DNA from 2 places in the Staphylococcus massiliensis genome. Region 1 is predicted to be linked to the other one. Evidence: a T-box and tRNA genes for the amino acid it is inferred to sense, from the RefSeq annotation. Region 1 holds a T-box; the other holds one or more tRNA genes.

Region 1 (7,479 bases):
ATGTCAAAATATTCTGATAAAAATTACTTTATAGCATCCTTAGTTACACTTCCGTTTGTCTGAAGTAAGACAAACGTCATACTCGGAAAGCTAATATTATGGCGTTTTATTGCTTGTGAATTTTTACTCGAAAATTTAGACTTCCCTGATATTTTTAGACACCCTTCAAACTCCCCTACCCCACCAGGGGGGGTTACTTAATTTAAATAAAACCCTTGATTTAAAGGGCTTTTAAAAAAGAGGCGACCTTAAAAGCAACCTCCCCTCTTCTTAAGTACAATTCATCTTTAATGTCTTAGCAATGATAAAAAAAGAAAGCAACTAGATCGATTCGTAACCGATCTAGATGCTCCTGTTAAAAGCCATTTATAATGTTTAAGATTTATTTATTGATTGGTTCAATCTTAGTTTTACCACCCATGAATGGAACAAGCGCTTCAGGGATTGTAATAGAACCGTCTTCGTTTTGATAGTTTTCAACGATAGCTGCGAACGTACGACCTACTGCTAGACCACTACCATTTAATGTGTGTGCAAATTCTGGTTTAGCATCTTTATCGCGTTTGAAACGGATATTTGCACGGCGTGCTTGGAAGTCAGTTACGTTAGAGCAAGAACTGATTTCTTTGTATTCATTGTAGCTTGGTAACCAAACTTCTAAGTCGTAAGTTTTGCTTGCGCCGAAGCCGATATCACCTGTACATAAGATTACACGACGATATGGTAAGCCTAATTCTTCAAGGATGCTTTCAGCGTTCTCAGTCATTTCTTCTAAAGCATTCCAAGAATCTTCTGGTTTCTCGAAACGTACTAATTCAACTTTGTCGAATTGGTGTAAACGGATAAGACCTCTAGTGTCACGGCCTGCAGAACCCGCTTCACTACGGAAACAAGCTGACATTCCAGTGAATTTCTCAGGTAAGACACCTGGTTGGATAACTTCGTCACGGTAATAGTTTGTTAAAGGTACTTCAGCAGTTGGGATTGTGTAAAGACCTTCTTTTTCAACTTTGAATAAGTCTTCTTCGAATTTAGGTAACTGACCAGTACCATACATTGAATCAGCGTTAACTAATTGTGGTACCATCATTTCAGTGTAACCGTTTTGAGTTGTATGTTTAGTAAGCATGTAGTTCATTAAAGCACGTTCAAGTAACGCACCATCGTTTGTTAAGTATACGAAACGTGCACCAGAAACTTTTGCAGCACGTTCAAAGTTAGCCATCTTAAGATCTTCTACTAAGTCCCAATGAGCTTTGTAATCGAAGTCGAATTCACGTGGCGTACCCCATTTTTTAACTTCAACGTTGTCTTCATCTGAATCACCTTCAGGTACATCGTCATGAATGAAGTTTGGTATACGTGCTAATTTATCTTCAATTTCAGTTTTAACTTCTTTTAATTTAGCGTCTAAGTCTTTGATTTTGTCGCCAACTTCACGCATAGCTTTAATCGCATCATCCGCGTCTTCTTTATTACGTTTTTTCTGAGCGATTTCTTCACTTGCTTTGTTACGCTCAGCTTTAAGTTGTTCAGTTTCGTTAATGTATTCACGGCTTTTTGCATCAAGCTCTAGAACTTCATCAACAACACTAGGCTCCATACCTCTTAATCTAACTTTTTCTTTAACGTAATCAGGTTCATTTCTAAAAACTTTAATATCTAACATCTTCTAAAAACACCCTTTCAAATTTATATATATTTGAGTATTCACGCATAAAAAAAGTACCACATCCCTATGTTACAAGGGACGTGGTACGACGCGTTGCCACCCTATTTAACAGTCTAAAATTAGACTGCACTCTCACTAAAATAACGGTTAAACCGATTGTTCATCTTAACGTGGGTAGATTCATATTATGTTTAAATGCTTGTTCGCACTAACCACAAGTTCTCTGAATTTAAATACACAATATTACTTATTCCACAAAACAATAATAAGTTTATTAAGTTAATTTTAATATACCAAAAGATTTCTCAAAATTCAAGAAATATTATAGGTAAGCTTGTTCTTTTAAATAATTTGCCACATTTTCGATATCTTTATGGAATTGACGATCTTCAGTGATTGAAGGTACAACTTCACGTAAGGTATCGAACTGTGCTTTTGTTTTAGGAGATAATAATGACGCATCTTTTAATTCAGCAGCTTGTAACGCGATGATACATTCTATTGCAAGAACACGTCGTGTGTTCTCAAGCATATCGTATCCGTGACGTGACGCAATCGTACCCATGGATACGTGATCTTCTTGGTTAGCTGATGAAGGAATAGAATCGACGCTCGCAGGATGAGCTAGTGTCTTATTCTCTGAAACGAGTGACGCTGCCGCATACTGCATGATCATTACACCGCTTTGTAAACCTGGCTCAGGACTTAAGAAAGCTGGTAATTCACCATTAAGCTGAGGGTTCACTAAACGCTCTAAACGACGTTCTGAAACGTTACCAAGCTCACTAATTCCAATTTTAAGGAAGTCTAATGCGAATGCTACAGGTTGACCATGGAAGTTACCTCCTGAAATCACAAGTGTTTCATCACCGTCTTCAAAGATAAGTGGATTATCGTTCGCAGCGTTCATTTCATGCTCTAGTTTTTCTGCTACGTAATTGAATACTTGAAAACTTGCACCGTGAATCTGAGGGATACAACGTAACGTATAGGCATCTTGTACACGTACTTCACCTTTACGCGTCGTTAACTGAGACCCCTTTAACCAGTCACGCATGCGCGCTGCAACTTCTACTTGTTCTTTAAAGTTACGTACCTTATGTACGTTCTCATTGTATGCATCCGTGATACCATTTAGTGCTTGATGTGTAAGTGCAGCTATCCATTCAGACTGATATCCGAGAGCTGTAGCTTCTATGTGGTTAATAACACCTTGAGCAGTCATAGCTTGTGTTCCATTGATAAGTGCTAGGCCTTCCTTGGCTTTTAACACAAGAGGCTCTCTATTAAGGCGATTTAAGACCTCCCGACTGTCTAAATCTTCTCCCTTGTAATGGACACGACCTTCACCTACTAGTGCTAGTGCAAGGTGAGATAAAGGTGCTAAATCTCCTGACGCTCCTAAAGAGCCTTGACTTGGAATGATAGGAATAATGCGTTCATTGATAAAGTATATGAGTTGATCGACTAAGTCCGTTGTTACACCTGAATGGCCTTTTAATAAAGTATTTAAACGCAACACCATCATTACTAACGATACTTCTTGTGAAAATGGTTTCCCCATACCGCATGCATGAGAACGTATTAAATTCATTTGTAATTGGTTGGTTTGATGACCTTCTATTAAAACATCACTAAATAAGCCGAAACCTGTTGTGATACCATAAATCGTCTCTTTATTAGCGATAATACCTTCAACAATCTCACGGCTCTTCTTAACGCGTTCTAGTGCGTCTTCAGTGATAGATACTTTTTGATTGTCTTTTAAAAATACACGAATGTCTTCTATAGATAAGTTAGCTCCTGATAGTTGTAATGCCATATATAATCCCCCTTATTTTTCTCTCTTATTAAAAGTATACGCTTAGAAAATAGGGGAAACAATAAAGTTCGTGAAATCCGTAACATGGTATTGAATTAGTATTTTAAAGGGGTAAAGAAATTGCTTATTGACTTAACCTGTGTACAGGTATAATATATCTTATTGTATTTGGTGCAAATATAATCATTAATGAATCTTTTAGAGAATGTAAAGTTCTTACAGTTATCTATAAGTATTTGTTAAATCATGGATATAAGGAGGCTTTCGTATGGAAATCTTATCCACTGTTAGCATACCCAAACGTAAAAAGGAAACGCATAAAGGTGATTACGGCAGAATTTTACTCATCGGCGGAAATAGCAATTTAGGTGGCGCTATTATGTTAGCAGCTCGTGCATGTGTGAATAGTGGAAGCGGATTAATTACTGTAGCAACGCATCCGACTAACCACCCAGCATTACATGCAAATTGTCCTGAAGCCATGGTTATTGATATCAACGATACTAAAAAATTAACGAAGCATATTGAAGCAACGGATTGTATCTTAATTGGACCAGGTCTAGGTTGTGACTTTAAAGGTAACAATGCAATCACGTTCTTATTACAAAACATTCAACCTCATCAAACTTTAATTATTGACGGTGACGCAATTTCAATCATTAGTAAACTGAAACCAGACATTCCTGCGTGTCATGTGATTTACACACCACATCAAAAAGAATGGGAACGTCTAAGTGGTATTCCGATTGAAGAACAAACGTATGAACGTAACCGTGAAGCGGTCGACCGTCTAAACGCGACTGTAGTGCTTAAAAAGCACGGCACGGAAATTTTCTTCCAAGAAGGCGAATATAAATTACAAATTGGTAGCCCAGCAATGGCAACAGGTGGCATGGGTGATACTTTAGCAGGTATGATTACAAGCTTTGTAGGCCAATTTGAAAACGACGATGCGGTTACAAGTGCGACGTATACACACAGTTATATTGGAGAAGAATTATCAAAAAGTATGTATGTTGTACCGCCTTCAAACCTAATTGATGAAATTCCTTACGCAATGAAACGTTTAGAAGACTAATTAAAATAGAAGACAGGCTAGAACAAGGTGATGTTCTAGCCTGTCTTTTTTATAATATGAAATTAAGATTCGTCGTCTTTATCGCTATTTTCGATATCTTCGTTTACACGATCCATGAAGTCTTTACGGACTTCGATGCGTTCCTCTGAATCGCTATCCGCTTCTTCAGTTTTGATAACATCTCCTGGTGCTTCATCTTCAAGTACTTGTTCTTTAGAAACATCATTGTCGTCTTCAGATTCCGAATCATCTTCACCTTTAATATCGTCGTCTTCTTTGACCTTTGCTACAGTAGATACGAATTGGTTATCTTGTAATCGGATAAGACGCACACCCTGAGTCGCACGACCTGTTTGACTAATGTCTTCTACTTGAAGGCGGATAATAACGCCTAGGTTCGTTACAATCATGAGATCCTCATCGCCACTAACAGTCGTAATACATACAATATCTCCGTTACGTTCAGTTAACGTGGCTGTCTTAATACCTTTACCACCACGATTAGATAAACGATACTCATTTACGTTAGTACGCTTACCATAACCTTTATCAGTTACAACAAGAATTTCGTCATCGCTTTCTTTATGTGCAACGTCTAAGCCGACGACCATATCACCTTCACGAAGTGTAATACCTTTTACACCTGCCGCAGTACGTCCGAGAGGTCGTAACGTTGATTCGTCGAAACGTATCAATGACGCGTGTTTAGTACCAATTAGAATATCTTGGTTGCCATCGATAAGTCTTACCGCAATTAACTCATCGTGGTCTTTAAAACTAATTGCTATTTTACCGTTCTTATTAATGCGAGAGAAGTTATTTAAACGTGAACGCTTCACGATACCTTGTTTTGTCGCAAAGACTAAATAATCATCTTCTTTATCTAAGTCTTTAACAGCAATCATGGTACTGATCACTTCGTCTTTTTCAATTTCTAAAGCATTCACAATAGGAATACCTTTAGACTGACGTGAGAGTTCTGGTACTTCATAACCCTTAAGTTTATACACGCGACCTTTATTCGTGAAGAATAGGATGTGATCATGCGTGCTCAGCGTTACAAGCTGACTTACAAAGTCTTCTTCAAGCGTATTCATACCTTGCACACCGCGACCACCACGATTTTGCGCACGATATGTAGACACTGGTAAACGCTTAATGTAATTATTATGACTTAATGTAATCACGATTTGCTCTTCAGGAATTAAATCCTCGTCTTCAATGTGATCAATGCCGCCTATTTGAATTTCAGTACGACGTTCATCACCAAAGCGTTCTTTAATTTCTTCAAGTTCTTCTCGAACGATATTAAGTAAGAGTTCTTCATCAGCTAAGATAGCCTTTAACTCTTTAATATATTCAATAAGTTGATTATATTCGTCTTCAATCTTATCTCGCTCTAAGCCTGTTAAACGTCTTAAACGCATATCTAAAATAGCTTGAGCTTGACGTTCAGATAATTTAAAGCGCTCTTGCAGGCTATCCATCGCAATCTTATCTGTTTCAGATTCACGGATTGTTGAGATGATTTCATCGATATGGTCTAACGCGATACGTAAACCTTCAAGGATATGTGCACGGTCTTCGGCTTTTCTAAGGTTGTATTCAGTTCTACGACGTACAACGACTTTTTGATGTTCAAGATAAGATTCTAAAGCTTGTTTTAAGTTAATTAAGCGTGGTCTGCCGTTAACTAAAGCAATCATATTCACACCAAATGACGTTTGTAGTGGAGTTAATTTATAAAGATTGTTTAATACGACATTCGCATTCGCTTCTCTTTTAACATCGATTACAACACGTACACCAGTACGTAAACTTGTTTCGTCACGTAAGTCTGTGATACCTTCGATTTTCTTATCACGAGCAAGTTCAGCAATCTTTTCAATCATACGCGCCTTGTTCACTTGGAACGGTACTTCAGTTACGACGATGCTTTCACGACCATTTCCACGTGATTCAATTTCTGCCTTAGCACGCATTTGAATAGAGCCTCGTCCAGTTTCATAAGCGCGTCTAATTCCACTTTTACCGAGAATAAGCCCCGCAGTAGGAAAATCTGGACCTTGAATATCGTTCATAAGCTCTGAAATAGTAATATCAGGGTTATAACTTAAACTTAAAACACCATCAATAACTTCAGTCATATTATGAGGTGGTATGTTCGTTGCCATACCTACCGCAATACCTGACGCACCGTTAACAAGAAGGTTAGGGAAACGAGCAGGTAAGACTGACGGCTCTCTTTCCGTGCCGTCATAGTTGTCGATAAAGTCGATCGTGTCTTTATTAATATCACGCAGTAATTCAAGCGTGAGCTTTGTCATTCGCGCTTCAGTATAACGCATTGCTGCGGCACCATCGCCGTCCATAGACCCAAAGTTACCTTGTCCATCAACAAGTGGATAACGATAACTGAAATCCTGAGCCATACGTACCATAGCCTCGTAGATAGATGAGTCACCATGAGGGTGATACTTACCCATTACATCACCGACAATACGTGCGGACTTCTTATAAGGTTTATCCGGCGTCATACCTTGTTCATTTAAACCGTATAAAATACGTCGGTGAACCGGCTTTAAACCATCTCTAACGTCTGGCAATGCACGTGAAACGATAACGCTCATCGCATAATCTAAAAATGACTCACGCATTTCACTGCTTATATTTCGTTCATTAATTCTTGATTCAGGTATTTCAGCCATCAAGATATCCTCCTTAATTCATCTTCAAATTCTAACTTTAGAAATCTAAGTTTGCGTATACTGCATTGTCTTCAATAAACTGACGTCTATTTTCAACGATGTCACCCATGAGCATTTCAAACGTTTGGTCCGCTTCAATCGCATCTTCAAGCTTAACTTGAAGCATTGAACGGTGTTCAGGATTCATAGTAGTTTCCCA
Region 2 (7,479 bases), 870 kb from region 1:
TAAATAGAAAAGAGGTTCTTTTAGGTCATGTCACACGTATACATTGTACATGGATATCAAGCTACGGCAGATGACCATTGGTTCCAATGGCTAAAAAGAAGTCTCACCTTAGAAGGTTACGAAGTAGAAGTACTTTCATTACCGAACTCGTCACAACCTGACTTGAATGAATGGCTCGATTACATGGAAGTACATATTAAACATTTTAATAATGAGACGATATTCATTGGACATAGTTTAGGGTGCATCACCATTCTTCAGTTTATTCAACGTCATCAAAAGCAAGTGTATGGCGCTTATTTAGTGTCAGGCTTCTGCGAAAAGCTACCCGATCTTAAAGACCTTGATGGCTTTGTAGAACCTAAGCTTGATTACGACGAATTAAAGAGATTAATTCCTCAAATCAAAGGATTAACAGCTAAAGATGATAACGTCGTACCCTGGACGTTTACTGAAACATTATGTAAAAAACTCGATGCACCTTATCTGTTATTAGATAAAGGTGGACACTTTCTAGGCCGAGATGGTTATACGACCTTCTTAGCGCTTAAAAAAGATCTCGTTTTATCTATTATATAGAACAAAGGACTGAGCGATGATGCTCAGTCCTTTTTATATTGATTAGAGATGTAATTTACCTTCAGAATAATAATATTGATTATTCTGTGGTTCTTTTAATAAATTTAAAAACGTTAAGATACCTATCTTACCGATAATCATTAAAATAATAATTAATATTTTAGAAGGTAAAGTAAGATCTGGTGTAATACCAGTTGATAAACCAACAGTACCAAATGCGGAAACGATTTCGAACATAATCTGCATGAGATTAAATTTAGGTTCGAAGGATGCGACGAGTATGGTCATTATAAAGATTAAAAATAGTGACGACATACCGATTAACAATGCCTTATTAATGACGTTTTGATTAATCGTTCTTTTAAACATATGCGGACGTTTTGTACCATTAATTGTCGACCACATGAATAAGAGAATTAAAGCAAACGATGTAACTTTAATACCACCTGCTGAACTGATTGGTGCTGCCCCGATAAACATTAAAATAAACGTTATGAGATAAGTAGGGGAGTTTAGAGCACCCATGTCAATCGTGTTAAAGCCAGCTGTACGCGTTGATACCGATTGGAACAATGACGCTAATAACTTTTCAGGTAAACCCATGCCTTCTAATGTATTTGAATATTCAAGCACGAAGTAGAAGAACGTGCCAATAAGAATGAGCACACCTGTCATCGTTAACACGACTTTCGTGTGTAATGTTAATTTCGAAAAGCGTTTAGTTGTAGCTAAATTAAATACAACTAAAGGGCCTAAGCCACCTAGAATAATTAGTAAGCTTACGACGATATTAACAATAGGATCGCTTACAAACGGCATTAAACTATCTGAAAACAGCGAAAACCCTGCATTATTGAACGCTGAAACTGACGTAAATAAACTGATAAAGCTCCCTTTAGCTAAACCATATTCAGGCACAAACGTTAACATAAGAAATAAAAATCCAAAAAATTAAACAACCAAACTATAAATGATCAATTGATACAGCATTCTAACCACGCCACCAGATTGATCTTCAATCCAAGTAATCATGAGCAAGCTTCGGGACTGCAATGAAATGTGCCTTTGTGTAATCGCGAAAGCAAACAACATAACGGTTATAATTCCTAAGCCACCAATTTGAATGAGTATAAGAATGACCATTTCTCCTAAGCCATTAAACGTTTGAGGCATATCTACAGTTGATAATCCCGTTACAGTAAAAGCACTAGTCGCTAAGAAAAACGAATCAATAAAGGAAATATGTGTTTTACCAGACCATGGTATATAAAGCAATATACTGCCAATAAGTGTTGTAATTAGAAAAACAGATAAATAAATAATAATTAACCTCTTAAAACCTTTCATAGCCTAACCTTCTCATTTAGAAATTAGTTTTAAATCCAAATTACTAAAAGTTTTAATTGAATTGACTATTGTATCTTAAAACTTTTCAAGGCAATATACAAGTTTAAGAGAGGTAAAATTTTACAACACGAAAGAAGTATTACTGAGTTCAAGGTGGTTAGTAGAAATATCACTCATTACACGTTTCGCTAAAACAATGAACACCACAGCAAACTTAAATTAATCGTATATAGGTTGAAGAGCAAGACTATCTTAAATATGATATGTATAAACATTAGTACACTAAAAAATATAAATAAGTACGTAATAGTAAGATTGAACGCATTGAAGTGAAGTATTATTAATAGTGTTAGAGAATAATACATAAAAAAAGAACTCCGAATTAACGGGGTTCTCATTTTTATGCATAGATAAATATGTGAAGTTCTGGTGCAGTAAAAATATTTTACGATAAGTAACGGAAAATAACGACATCTCACAAACCGCGTCGTTATGGGGTTTTAGTTTACGGTAAATAACGAAAACAATTAAAAAAACCCTATGAAACGGAGAGTGAGGGATTCGAACCCTCGAGACGCATGATGACGCCTACACACTTTCCAGGCGTGCTCCTTCGGCCAACTCGGACAACTCTCCACATAATAAAAAAATCAGAAGCGATATTTCACTTCTGATTGTATGACTCCTACGGGACTCGAACCCGTGTTACCGCCGTGAAAGGGCGGTGTCTTAACCGCTTGACCAAGGAGCCATGGCTCCACAGGTAGGACTCGAACCTACGACCGATCGGTTAACAGCCGATAGCTCTACCACTGAGCTACTGTGGATTAATAATAAATGGAGCGGGTGATGGGAATCGAACCCACAACATCAGCTTGGAAGGCTGAGGTTTTGCCATTAAACTACACCCGCATATAGTTCAATCGATATGGGGCGGTTGATGGGAATCGAACCCACGAATGCCGGAACCACAATCCGGTGCGTTAACCACTTCGCCACAACCGCCTCAATGGTTGTAATGGTTCAGGACAGAATCGAACTGCCGACACAAGGATTTTCAGTCCTTTGCTCTACCGACTGAGCTACTGAACCATATTAATAATGGCGGTCCCGACGGGAATCGAACCCGCGATCTCCTGCGTGACAGGCAGGCGTGTTAACCGCTACACTACGGGACCTAATATGTAATTGCGGGAGGCGGATTCGAACCACCGACCTTCGGGTTATGAGCCCGACGAGCTACCGAACTGCTCCATCCCGCGCTAATACTATTTTTTTCGGCTACCATTCTAATATATCATAATTGACTATATCAGGTCAACCATTAATTAAAAGAAAAGTAAGTGACTCCTACGGGACTCGAACCCGTGTTACCGCCGTGAAAGGGCGGTGTCTTAACCGCTTGACCAAGGAGCCATTTATTAAATGATTATTAACGACTTGTTTAGTATATAAATATTTTGTGAAAAGGTCAATACGTTTATTAAAATTTATCCGTGTAATTTTAATATATTGATAACTAAATAAACATAAATTGACTTTCTTTAGTAAATTGTAAATCATAGCAGCACTTTTATCGCTATTTCTACTGATTATACGCGTTATTCAAGTTATAATAGATGAGAACGGAGGGAGTATTTTGGAACATTGGCTTAAATTACAAAGTGAGAAAAATCCGCATAATACAGCAATATATCATAAAGATATTCAATTAACATTTAAAGAATTGTACCAAAAAGCTTCTCAACTCGCTTATGTTTTAAAACAATTACATACAAAACGCATTGGTTTACATATCAACAATTCAGTAGAATCGGTTGTTTTATTACATGCATCTATTCTTACTGGTATCGAAGTTGCGTTAATCAATAACCGTTTAACGGAATATGAAATTATCAATCAAATGCATTCAATTGACGTAACAACAATTGTCACAACAAACGACTTTTCAATAGAAGAAATTGACGTCATTCATTATCGTACTTTAATTAAGAAAATAAATGAACATACTTATATAAGTGGCTTTTCAGAAGGGGACATAGCATCGATAATGTTCACATCTGGCACGACAGGACCTCAAAAGGCAGTGCCGCAAACTTTCAAGAACCATAAAGCAAGTGCAATAGGTTGTAAAGAGAGTTTAGGGTTCGAACAAGATAGTGTTTGGTTAGCGGTATTACCGATCTATCATATATCAGGGCTAAGTATTCTGTTACGTAGTGTGTTATATGGATTCGCTGTCCAAATAGAACCTAAATTCGACGTTCACCACATCTTAAACGAAATTAAGTCGAAACGCATTACACACATTTCGTTGGTACCGCAAACGCTACAATGGCTTATGGATGCAGGGTTAACTGAACCTTATCGACTTGAAAAAATTCTGCTTGGTGGTGCTAAGTTATCGCAACACCTTGTTGATAAAGCGCTAGCATATCATTTGCCTATTTATAATTCGTTTGGGATGACTGAAACCTGTTCACAATTCTTAACTGCCTCACCGGCATTACTTAAAGAAGATAACGAAACTGTTGGTAAACCTAGTGAGAACGTAGAGGTGAAAATTTATCAACCGAATGAACAAGGGCATGGCGAGTTGCTCATTAAAGGCGACAACGTGATCGACCTCTATCTCTACCCGAATGATTATCAAGCGGTTTCTGAGGATGGATACTTTCATACTGGAGATATCGCGCGTATCTCTTATGATAAAGCTGTGTATATTTATGATCGTCGAAAGGATTTAATTATCAGTGGCGGCGAGAATATTTATCCAAATGAACTGGAACATGTGCTGAAATTACATGCAGACGTTGATGATGCGATGTGTATTGGTATCAATGACGACACCTGGGGACAAGTACCGATGATGTACTATATTTCTGAAAAGGATTTAAGTGAGGAAGCGTTACGTTCTTTCTTAAGTCACTATCTCGCTAAATATAAATGCCCTAAACAATTTAAGCGGGTTCGTCAATTACCTTATACCTCTACAGGTAAACTGATTCGTAAGCGCTTGGAGGATACGATTCATGAAGATTAAAAGCTTTCAATTTCACACGGTTTCACCTCAATTTAAGCATCAAATACGTACTCGTAAAGTTGAAATGACGCATCGAAAGACGCTCATACTTGAAGTAATCACGACTGACGATAAGGTGTATTATGGTGAATGTAATGCCTTTGAAACGGATTGGTATTTAAATGAAACGATTGAGGATGTTCGCTCTAAATTAACGGAATGGCTTAATAAAAATCAGCACCTGACATTTGATTCGTTTCAAGATGTGCAGCAAGCGTTAGTATCTTTAGAAGCTTTTCCAGCAGCGCGCGCAACACTTGTAATGGCGTTATATCAAGCATTTCATGAGATGCCTACGTTTAAAGTGCCTTTTGGTGCAACGGTAAGTGGAAATTTAGAGGAACACGTTTCTACAATTAAGAAGCTTAAACCGCAACGACTTAAATTGAAGTGGCATGATGACATACAAGACGATTTAACGTTACTTGATCACCATCACATCCATTGTCCAATCATTCTAGATGCGAACCAAACGCTTTCAATCAGCAACTTTCACACAATCGACCGAATCAATCGAGAGATATTATATATAGAAGAACCTTTCAAGCATTTAGATGACTTAAATCATATCTCGAAAGATTACAACATTGCGATAGATGAACATGCTTCAAGCTATAAAGATATAATGAACTATTTAAAGTACCCGCAAGTTAATACGGTGATCATCAAACCTTTTCGAGTTGGCGGCAATGATATTGCACTTGAACTTATTCAAACACTTCAACAAAAGGGCGTTCAAGTTGTAGTAGGTGGCATGTACGAACTAGGTTTAAGCCGCTATTTCACAGCGTTTCTCGCAAGTCATACAAAATACCCAGGTGACATTACGCCAGCTGGGTATTACTTTAAAGAAGATATCGTACATGAATCAGGCGTGCTTTCTAACGGTAACATCCAATTTCAGCCACCAAAGGTCGATGCACGCACATTAAACGATGAAGTCTAATGGTGATGTTTCTTTTTATTCGGAGGTACTGGGTCAAAGCCACCCTTATGAAATGGGTGACATTTACCAATTCGTTTAATACCTAACCAAGTGCCTTTAATCGCACCATGTTCTACGATTGCTTGGCGCGTGTACTCTGAACATGTGGGATAGAAACGACATGTAGGCGGCGTTAATGGTGAAATATAGTGTTGATAGATATAAACTAGAAATAAGAATACACGTTTCATATTATGCCTCCATGAATTATAATCAAACCAATCATACCATAAAATTATTTTAGGAGGTGCTGATGTGATTTTTAAAGACAAAGACAATACGCCAGTTCATGTGACATTTAAGTCCGATTCCGAGCCTTCAGACGGTGATCACGTCTTAGCATTTCCAATTTATCAGAATCAACTTTTGTTTACGAAACATCTTGAACGCGGCATTGAATTTCCAGGCGGTAAACGTGAGGCGGGTGAATCAAGCATTGAAGCTTTGAAGCGGGAACTGTTTGAGGAAACCGGTGCGACTATTGAGGCACATTATTTTATCGCACAGTATGAGGTCCTCGCTGAAAAGCCCTTTAAAAAAGATGTCTATGTAGTGCTGGTATCTGAGATCGTAGACAAAGCGGATTATTTAGAAACGTCCGGTCCAATTTTATTTAAGTCACCTGACGACGTACCCCATGAAGAACGCAGTTTCTTAATAGAAGATAAAGCGATTCTAAAATGTTTAGAAAGAGTGATTGAGCTTGGCTTTTACAAAATATAAGAAAATGCCAATCGCATTATCTACGCATGAAGCATACGAAGTTACATATGAGGTCGATGGGTTTCACGTCAAAGGTTTATTATTCAAGCCTTTAAAGGAAGCGCGTCGTATCGTAATGTATTTGCGGGGTGGTAAAGGTCAGGTTGGTAGAGTTCGACCTGCGCGCATGATGCAATTTATGAATGCTTCAACGGTTGTATTTGCGCCTTACTATAGAGGTAATAATGGTAGCGAAGGGCATGACGCCTTTGCTGGCGCGGACTTAAATGACGTTATAGAAGCGGCACATATTTTAAAGGAGATGTATCCCGAAACGCCACTACATTTAATCGGATTCTCAAGAGGTGGTATTCAAGGCTTATTAACATTTCAAGAAGTCGGTGCAACAAGCTATATCATATGGGGAGGCGTGTCGGACCTACGTTTAATGTACGAAGAGCGCGTTGATTTGCGAGGTATGATGAGACGCATGATTGGTCACCCTAAGAAGCAAAGCTCAGTTTATGATGAGCGTGAAGCTCTGAACGCAATAACACAGATGAGCCCTCCGATATTAATCGTACATGGTGGTGCGGATGAACAAGTGGGGATTCATCAAGCCTATCATTTGGAAAAGCACTTAAAACAAGTAGGCGCTACTTATGATACGTTATATCAATTGGAAGAAGGACATGTGCCTCGTCCAAGCGCTTTAAAAGATGTACTCAATTACATACAAGATTGGATGGCACAAACAGAATCAGAAATTTAAAAAAACCGAGAC

The links. A T-box is a leader RNA that pairs with one kind of tRNA and senses whether it is charged. The one in region 1 lies ahead of serS (serine--tRNA ligase), so its partner is inferred to be a tRNA-Ser.
Region 2: it encodes a tRNA-Ser, which carries the amino acid that the T-box ahead of serS (serine--tRNA ligase) is inferred to sense. The anticodon was not compared.

Annotation. Positions count from the first base shown of each region.
Region 1 is NZ_CP171119.1:469,040-476,518, forward strand. It holds gene serS (serine--tRNA ligase) at 383-1,669, opposite strand; T-box leader at 1,744-1,941, opposite strand; gene hutH (histidine ammonia-lyase) at 1,995-3,494, opposite strand; gene ACF3N8_RS02235 (NAD(P)H-hydrate dehydratase) at 3,763-4,572, shown strand; gene gyrA (DNA gyrase subunit A) at 4,635-7,280, opposite strand; gene gyrB (DNA topoisomerase (ATP-hydrolyzing) subunit B) at 7,318-7,479, opposite strand, start outside.
Region 2 is NZ_CP171119.1:1,336,471-1,343,949, forward strand. It holds gene ACF3N8_RS06510 (alpha/beta hydrolase) at 28-579, shown strand; gene ACF3N8_RS06515 (TrkH family potassium uptake protein) at 622-1,509, opposite strand; gene ACF3N8_RS06520 (hypothetical protein) at 1,531-1,926, opposite strand; tRNA gene ACF3N8_RS06525 (tRNA-Ser) at 2,473-2,562, opposite strand; tRNA gene ACF3N8_RS06530 (tRNA-Glu) at 2,606-2,677, opposite strand; tRNA gene ACF3N8_RS06535 (tRNA-Asn) at 2,679-2,753, opposite strand; tRNA gene ACF3N8_RS06540 (tRNA-Gly) at 2,765-2,838, opposite strand; tRNA gene ACF3N8_RS06545 (tRNA-His) at 2,856-2,931, opposite strand; tRNA gene ACF3N8_RS06550 (tRNA-Phe) at 2,946-3,018, opposite strand; tRNA gene ACF3N8_RS06555 (tRNA-Asp) at 3,029-3,104, opposite strand; tRNA gene ACF3N8_RS06560 (tRNA-Met) at 3,115-3,188, opposite strand; tRNA gene ACF3N8_RS06565 (tRNA-Glu) at 3,271-3,342, opposite strand; gene menE (o-succinylbenzoate--CoA ligase) at 3,566-4,969, shown strand; gene menC (o-succinylbenzoate synthase) at 4,959-5,954, shown strand; gene yidD (membrane protein insertion efficiency factor YidD) at 5,951-6,184, opposite strand; gene ytkD (RNA deprotection pyrophosphohydrolase) at 6,249-6,716, shown strand; gene ACF3N8_RS06590 (S9 family peptidase) at 6,697-7,467, shown strand.